Sagittula sp. P11: one gene and its partner. The protein of the gene in region 1 binds, or shares a complex with, the protein of each later gene. Links are inferred from orthologs where the notes say so. Each region holds a gene or a part of one and is shown in the gene's direction. Other genes may lie near its edges.

Region 1 (4,284 bases):
GCCCAGCGAGCCGCCGTTGGGGCCGGAGGGGCCGGTCGACTTCTCGCGCGCGACGGTGGCGAAGTCGGCACCGCCCTTGACCTCGGCCAGCACTTCCTCGGCGGCCTCCTTGGTTTCCAGAAGGATGTGCGAGGCGTTGTATTCCTTGCCCTGCTCCACGTCGACGTAGTCGCGCTGGTAGATCGCAAGCACCTCTTCCTCGGTCACGGCGCGGTCTGCCACGGTGGTGATCGCCACAGCCGCCAGCAGCGAGCGGCGCTCGTTCTCCATCGACAGCCGGACGAGGTCGGTCTCCTCGGCGTCCTTGGACTGCGAGAGGACCTCCTGCTGGATCAGCTGCTGCAGCAGTCCGTCCCAGAGCTGGGCGTCGGGGATCTGCTGGTACTGCTGCGGTAGGCTGGCCTTGGCGACCATCATGTGACCGACGGTGATGTCGGTGCCGCCCACCGTCGCCACGACCCGCCCGAGGTCTTCGGCGGTGAACGGGGCGGCCTCCTCGGCCGGCTCTTCAGCGGCCGCGCCTTCGGCCATCATGCCGGAGCCCTGCCCGGTCGCATCCATCGAGTGGCCTTCGGTCGTGGTTTCCTCTCCCTGTCCGGCGCTTTCCGCCGCCGCGGGCATCGCCAACGTCAGCGCAAGCAGCGCCGTGCTGAGCGTGAGAGTGACCCGACCTTGCGTGGTTTTAGACATACCGTCCTCCTGATGCCTGTCCCGTGATAGCGGGCGGCGTTGACACTTTCCGGCCTGCCGACTACATGCCGCAAGGGCCCTGCGTGGCCGGTCTCCTAGCCTGTCATATGGGCTCGGTACGAGGCGGGCAAGCAGATGCCGCACACGAAACCGGGAACAGGTAACCAGGCATGTTGGGAAAAATCGCGCGCAAGGTGTTCGGAACGCCGAACGACCGCAAGATCAAGACCACCCGCCCGCTGGTGGAAAAGATCAACGCGCTGGAGCCCGAGTTCGAGAAGCTCGACGACGCCGGCCTGATCGCGAAAACCGCCGAATTCAAGGAACGCGTGGCGAAGGGCGAAAGCCTTGACCACATCCTTCCGGAAGCCTTCGCCAACTGCCGCGAGGCCGCGAGGCGGGCGCTTGGCCTGCGCGCCTTCGACGTGCAGCTGATGGGCGGGATCTTCCTGCACCAGGGCAACATCTCCGAGATGAAGACCGGCGAGGGCAAGACGCTGGTCGCCACCTTCCCGGCCTACCTGAACGCGCTGACCGGGCGCGGCGTGCACATCGTCACGGTGAACGACTACCTCGCCACGCGCGACGCCGAATGGATGTCGAAGGTCTACAACGCGCTCGGCATGACCTGCGGCACGGTCTATCCGCGCCAGCCCGAGGACGAGAAGGCCCAGGCCTACGCCTGCGACATCACCTACGCGACGAACAACGAGCTGGGCTTCGACTACCTCCGCGACAACATGAAGTCGGAGCTGAACCAGATCCACCAGCGCGACCATTATTACGCCATCGTCGACGAGGTGGACTCCATCCTGATCGACGAGGCGCGGACGCCGCTGATCATCTCCGGCCCCTCCGAGGACCGGTCCGAGCTTTACATCTCCGTCGACAAGCTGATCCCCGAACTGGTGGAAGAGCATTACGAGGTCGACGAGAAGACCCGCAACGTGACCTTCACCGACGAGGGCAACGAGTACCTCGAAGAGCACCTGCACGCCCGCGGCCTTCTGCCTGAGGGGCAGACGCTCTACGATCCGGAATCCACGACCGTCGTGCACCACGTCAACCAGGCGATCCGGGCGCACAAGCTGTTCCAGAAGGACAAGGACTATATCGTCCGCGACGGCGAGGTCGTGCTGATCGACGAGTTCACCGGCCGCATGATGGCCGGACGCCGCCTGTCGGACGGCCTGCACCAGGCCATCGAGGCCAAGGAAGGGCTGGAAATCAAGCCTGAGAACGTCACGCTGGCGTCGGTCACCTTCCAGAATTACTTCCGTCTTTACGACAAGCTGGGCGGCATGACCGGTACGGCCGTGACCGAGGCCGACGAATTCATGGAAATCTACGGCCTGGGCGTCGTCGAGGTCCCGACCAACCGCCCGATCGCCCGCATTGACGACGACGACAAGGTGTTCCGCACCGCGCGCGAGAAGTACGCCGCCATCGTCGAGGAGATCGGCGAGGCGCACAAGAAGGGCCAGCCGGTTCTCGTCGGCACCACCTCCATCGAGAAGTCCGAAATGCTGAGCCGCATGCTTCAGGAAGTCGGGCTGAAGCACAACGTCCTGAACGCCCGCCAGCACGAGCAGGAGGCGCAGATCGTCGCCGACGCCGGCAAGCTGGGTGCGGTGACCATCGCGACGAACATGGCGGGCCGCGGCACCGACATCAAGCTGGGCGGCAACGTCGAGTTCAAGGTGATGGAGGCCATCGCCGCCCACCCGGACCGCAACCCCGACGAGATCCGCGCCGAGATCGAGCAGGCCCATGCCGCCGACGAAGGCGCCGTGAAGGAGGCCGGCGGTCTCTTCGTGCTGGCGACGGAGCGTCACGAAAGCCGTCGCATCGACAACCAGCTCCGCGGCCGTTCGGGCCGTCAGGGCGACCCGGGCCGCTCCTCCTTCTATCTCTCGCTCGAAGACGACCTGATGCGGATCTTCGGCTCCGACCGTCTCGACAACGTGCTGGGCAAGCTCGGCATGAAGGAAGGCGAGGCGATCGTGCACCCTTGGGTGAACAAGTCGCTCGAACGCGCGCAGGCGAAGGTCGAGGGCCGCAACTTCGACATCCGTAAGCAACTGCTGAAGTTCGACGACGTGCAGAACGACCAGCGGAAGGTCATCTTTGCCCAGCGGCGCGAGATCATGGAAGCGAAGGACCTGTCGGAGATCGTCACCGACATGCGCCACGACATCATCGACGAGCTGGTGGATACCTACTGCCCGCCGAAGACCTACGCCGACCAGTGGAACATGCAGGGCCTTTACGCCGCCTGCATCGAGAAGCTGGGCGTCGATGCTCCCTTGATGGCATGGGGCGACGAGGACGGCGTCGATCAGGACGTTATCGCCGAACGGCTGCGTGACGAGTCCGACAAGATCATGGCCGAGAAGCAGGAAGCCTTCGGACCGGAGACCATGCGCTCCATCGAGAAGCAGGTTCTGCTGCAGACCATCGACAAGAAGTGGCGCGAGCACCTTCTGACGCTGGAACACCTGCGTTCCGTCGTGGGCTTCCGCGGCTACGCGCAGCGCGACCCGCTGAACGAGTACAAGACCGAGGCCTTCCAGCTTTTCCAGAACCTGCTGGAAAGCCTGCGGGAGACGGTGACCGAACAGCTCGCGCAGGTCCGCCCGATGACCGAGGAAGAGCGCCAGAAGATGATGCAGGAGCTGCGCCAGCAGCAGGAGGCGATGCAGCGCGCGCTCAAGGCCCGTGCCGACGCGGCCTCCACACAGGCGGCCCTGCCGGACGAGAACGCCACCGCCCCCGACGGCGCGGCGCCCGCGTTCGACGAGACCGATCCGACGACCTGGGGCAACCCCGGCCGCAACGATCCCTGCCCCTGCGGTTCGGGCAAGAAGTTCAAGCACTGCCACGGCAGCCTGACCTGACCCGAGTCGCAAATGGTTAAGAAAGGGGTGTCCGTGACCCACGGGCACCCCTTCGTTTCTTGCATTATCCCGTGACAATTCCTTAATTTTTTCGCCAAATAGGTGAAACGCCGCGATCTGTCCGCCTTGCAGCCCAACGATGGCCACGTTTCCGAGCGATTTTCGTCCCCGACCCTAAAGGACAGGAGCCAAGGAATGTCCAAGCTGCTGGAACTGACGAAAAACCACAAGAAGAGCCTCGTGCTTGGCGGCGTCACCCTGTGTTGTGCGCTGGGGATCGGCTACATCATGCAGTACGGCGTGGCCCTGCCCGGACAACAGCAGGCGCTGGCCCCCACCGGGCAGCAGATCGCTGTGACCGGCGTGACCCCCACATCCTCCGGCAACATCGGCGCCGCGCGCTCCCCGCTGGCCGAGGACATGGGCACCACCAGCCCGGCCCCCGTGACGCTTGTCGCCGCCCCCGCTGTTGCCGCGATGCCCGGTGTCATGACCGGAATCCCGGCGATGGCACCCCGCGCCCCTGAGCCCGAGGTGGAAGCGGAGGCAGTGATCACCTTTGCCGCCGCCGATGACCGCGACATGGAAACCCTCCCCGCCCCCTCGCGGGAACCGGCCCCCGTGGCGTCCTGCGACATCTCCATGACAGCCGCTGCGACCGCCGGCGCGATGGTGGACCTCACGCTCTCCGCCCCCT
Region 2 (3,484 bases), 730 kb from region 1 along the record:
ATCGCTCCCGACTGAGGACACACATCGAACGGTCGCACGCTCCGGTTCCCGCCGGGGGAAAGGGCGGGCCGCACTCCTCCCTTGCACGGCAGCCCCTCAGCGACTATACGCCCCCGGTGGCCCGACTCGACTTGCGCGGCCACACTTCACAATCAAGAAAAGCCGTGGTTGGCCCGTATCGCTTCGAGGGCCACATCCGGCAATGGAGAAGCGACATGAAACTCAATGAACTGCGCGACAATCCCGGCGCAACCAAGACCAAGAAACGCATCGGCCGCGGCCCGGGTTCGGGCAAGGGCAAGATGGGTGGCCGTGGTATCAAGGGTCAGAAATCCCGTTCGGGCGTGGCGATCAACGGCTACGAAGGCGGCCAGATGCCGCTCTACCAGCGTCTGCCCAAGCGTGGCTTCACCAAGCCGAACCGCCTGAGCTTTGCCGTGGTGAACCTGGGCCTCATCCAGAAGTTCGTCGACGCAGGCAAGCTGGACGCCGCCAACATCAACGAAGACACGCTGGTGTCCTCGGGCCTCGTGCGCCGCAAGCTGGACGGCATCCGCGTCCTCGCCAAGGGCGACGTGACCACCGCCCTGACCATCGACGTGACCGGCGCCTCCAAGTCGGCTGTCGAAGCCGTCGAAAAGGCCGGTGGCGCGCTCAAGGTCGCGGCTGCGGAGTAACCTCCGCCCGCGCCCTGCGGCGCAAAACCGGGTTGTGAGCGGCGTCAGCGCCGCTTACATAGCCCCCAGTTTTCCCAAAGCGCCGCCAGACGGAAAACCCGTCTTGGCGGCGTTTGCCTGAAAAGAGAGATCCGCATGGTATCCGCAGCAGAGCAGATGGCCGCCAACACCAGCTGGGCCGCGCTGGGTAAGGCAACCGACCTGCGCAACCGCATCTTCTTTACCCTCGGCCTTCTGATCGTCTATCGCCTCGGCACCTTCATCCCGGTTCCCGGAATCGACGGCGCCGCGCTGCGTGACTTCGTGGAGCAGGCCTCGACCGGCGTTGCGGGCATCGTGTCGATGTTCACCGGCGGTGCGCTCGGCCGGATGGGTATCTTCGCGCTGGGGATCATGCCCTACATCTCCGCCTCCATCATGGTGCAGCTTCTGACGGCCATGGTGCCGGCGCTCGAGCAGCTCAAGAAAGAGGGCGAGCAGGGCCGCAAGAAGATCAACCAGTACACCCGCTACGCCACTGTCGCGCTGGCCACCATGCAGGCCTACGGCCTTGCCGTCAGCCTCGAAGGCGGCGACCTCGTGACCGATCCGGGCTGGTACTTCCGTGCCTCCTGCGTGATCACGCTTGTCGGCGGCACCATGTTCCTGATGTGGCTGGGTGAGCAGATCACCGCGCGCGGCGTCGGCAACGGCATCTCGCTGATCATCTTCGTCGGCATCGTCGCCGAACTGCCCGCAGCCCTGGCGCAGTTCTTCGCTTCCGGCCGGTCGGGCGCCATCAGCCCTGCGGTGATCGTCGGCGTGATCCTGGCCGTCGCGGCGCTGATCGCCTTCGTCGTCTTCATGGAGAGGGCGCTGAGGAAGATCACGATCCAGTACCCGCGCCGCCAGGTCGGCATGAAGATGACCGAGGCGCAATCCTCCCACCTGCCGGTGAAGGTCAACCCGGCTGGCGTTATCCCGGCGATCTTCGCCTCCTCGCTGCTGCTGTTGCCGGTGACGATCTCCACCTTCTCCGGCTCGGATTCGGCTGGCCCGGTGATGTCGACGATCCTTGCCTACTTCGGTCCCGGCCAGCCGCTCTACCTGCTGTTTTTCGGGGCGATGATCGTCTTCTTCGCGTACTTCTACACGTTCAACGTCTCCTTCAAGCCGGACGACGTGGCGGACAACCTCAAGAACCAGAACGGCTTTGTCCCCGGCATCCGTCCGGGCAAGAAGACGGCGGAGTACCTCGAATACGTGGTAAACCGCGTGCTTGTGGTGGGCTCCCTGTACCTGGCCGGTGTCGCGCTGATGCCGGAAATCCTGCGCACGCAGCTTGCCATTCCGTTCTATTTCGGTGGTACTTCCGTACTGATCGTGGTTTCCGTGACCATGGACACCATCCAGCAGGTGCAAAGCCACCTCCTGGCGCATCAATACGAAGGTCTTATCCAGAAATCCCAGTTGCGTGGTAAGGGTAAGGCGCGCAAGAAACGTGGAGGACCTGCGCGGCGATGAATATCATTCTTTTGGGGCCGCCGGGGGCGGGCAAGGGCACACAGGCTCGGTTTCTCGTGGAAGAACGCGGCATGGTGCAGCTCTCGACCGGCGACATGCTGCGCGAGGCGAAGGACAGCGGAACGGAAATGGGCAAGAAGGTCGCCGACGTGATGGCACGCGGCGAGCTTGTCACCGACGACATCGTGATCGGCCTGATCCGCGAGAAGCTGACCACCGAGAAGGCGTCGGGCTTCATCTTCGACGGCTTCCCGCGCACCCTGAAGCAGGCCGATGCGCTGGGTGAGCTGCTGGAGGAAGTGGGCCAGACGCTGGACAAGGTGATCGAACTCCGCGTCGAGGACGAGGCCCTGGTGAAGCGCATCACCGCGCGCTCCACCTGTGGCTCCTGCGGCGAGGTCTACAACGACATCACCAAGCCGATCCCCGAGGATGGCAAGTGCTCGAAGTGCGGCGGGACGGAGTTCAAGCGCCGCGCCGACGACAACGAGGAATCGCTGCGCACGCGCCTGATGGCGTACTACAAGCAGACGTCCCCGCTGATCGGCTACTACTACCACGCAGGCGTGCACAGCCGCGTGGATGGGCTGGGCGAGATCGACGAGATCAAGTCGGCTATTGGCGGGAAGCTCGACGGCTGAACGTTATCCCTGAAACGAGTTGACCGAGAGAGGCCGCGAGAGCGGCCTTTTTCCTGCGCCGTCCCACGGCCAGCAGTTCGACATGGGCCCGCAGGCTTGAATCCGAGATGGCAGAGGACTTCAGGCTCTCGATGAACGCCGCCGCACGCGTTTGCAACACGTCGTCGTAGCCCATGGCAAAGCGCGCAAAACTGCGGGTGTCGGTCTGCATCGTCCGGATCACGTTGAAATCGGTATGGCGCGGGTCGCGGCGCAGGGACTCCGTCACCTGCCCGACCGCCTCGGCCGGCCCTTCGAGGAGCTGGATGTAGTGGGTGCGCGTCCGGAAGAGGAACCCCGTCAGGCCAAGTTCCGCATTGCGTTTCCGCGCCACCCTGAGGATATCCCTGTCGGTCCCGCGGCCCATCGCATGAACCGCGCGACTGACGTAAACGACCTGTGTGATCATCCACTCCCCCGAGCACACCATTTTCGTTGACCGGACCACAATGTCATGATCCGGGTGCACGGACAACGGTTTATGTACTGGCTTATACGCCAGTTCAGGGCTATATCCCGATTTGCCCGAAACGAGGACTTGACAGGGGTTGACGTTGTGGCGTCCGCCCCTTAGGTAGCCCCATCCCGCATGGGAAGCCGCCCGAATCGAAGGCCTTCGTGCCG

Evidence for each region. Proteins that work in one complex are often made in the same cells at the same time.
Region 2: the proteins of secA (region 1) and secY are in contact, whole or in part, in a crystal structure (PDB 3DIN), measured with the Thermotoga maritima proteins. The link is inferred for Sagittula sp. P11 from one-to-one orthologs. Residues at the interface, in WP_004082002.1 of Thermotoga maritima: Glu261, Ala262, Arg263, Lys300, Ala301, Arg302, Thr303, Ile304, Ile305, Leu323, Tyr324, Asp325, Pro326, Val329, Ser330, Tyr333, Ile336, Lys340, Phe345, Val349, Glu363, Phe364, Tyr374, Ser375, Gly376, Gly377, Glu393, Ile395, Thr482, Ser483; in WP_004081795.1 of Thermotoga maritima: Glu108, Gly109, Glu110, Glu111, Ala236, Glu237, Arg238, Arg239, Ile240, Thr241, Ile242, Gln243, Tyr244, Ala245, Arg246, Arg247, Val248, Thr249, Gly250, Arg251, Arg252, Val253, Tyr254, Gly256, Ala257, Ser258, Thr259, Tyr260, Leu261, Pro262.

The regions. Positions count from the first base shown.
Region 1 is NZ_CP021913.1:2,340,455-2,344,738, reverse strand. Bases 480-3,787 are described here. They hold secA (preprotein translocase subunit SecA), read left to right. Parts: upstream 480-860; coding sequence 861-3,587; downstream 3,588-3,787. Other genes in these bases: CDO87_RS11340 (translocase), read left to right, coding at 3,783-3,787; CDO87_RS11350 (peptidylprolyl isomerase), read right to left, coding at 480-690. Also shown: more of CDO87_RS11350, read right to left, coding at 1-479; more of CDO87_RS11340, read left to right, coding at 3,788-4,284. UniProt on the Escherichia coli protein: Required for protein export, interacts with the SecYEG preprotein conducting channel.
Region 2 is NZ_CP021913.1:1,608,996-1,612,479, forward strand. Bases 1-2,996 are described here. They hold secY (preprotein translocase subunit SecY), read left to right. Parts: upstream 1-812; coding sequence 813-2,180; downstream 2,181-2,996. Other genes in these bases: rplO (50S ribosomal protein L15), read left to right, coding at 216-677; CDO87_RS07840 (adenylate kinase), read left to right, coding at 2,177-2,821; CDO87_RS07845 (BLUF domain-containing protein), read right to left, coding at 2,796-2,996. In the rest of the region: more of CDO87_RS07845, read right to left, coding at 2,997-3,269. UniProt on the Escherichia coli protein: The central subunit of the protein translocation channel SecYEG. Consists of two halves formed by TMs 1-5 and 6-10.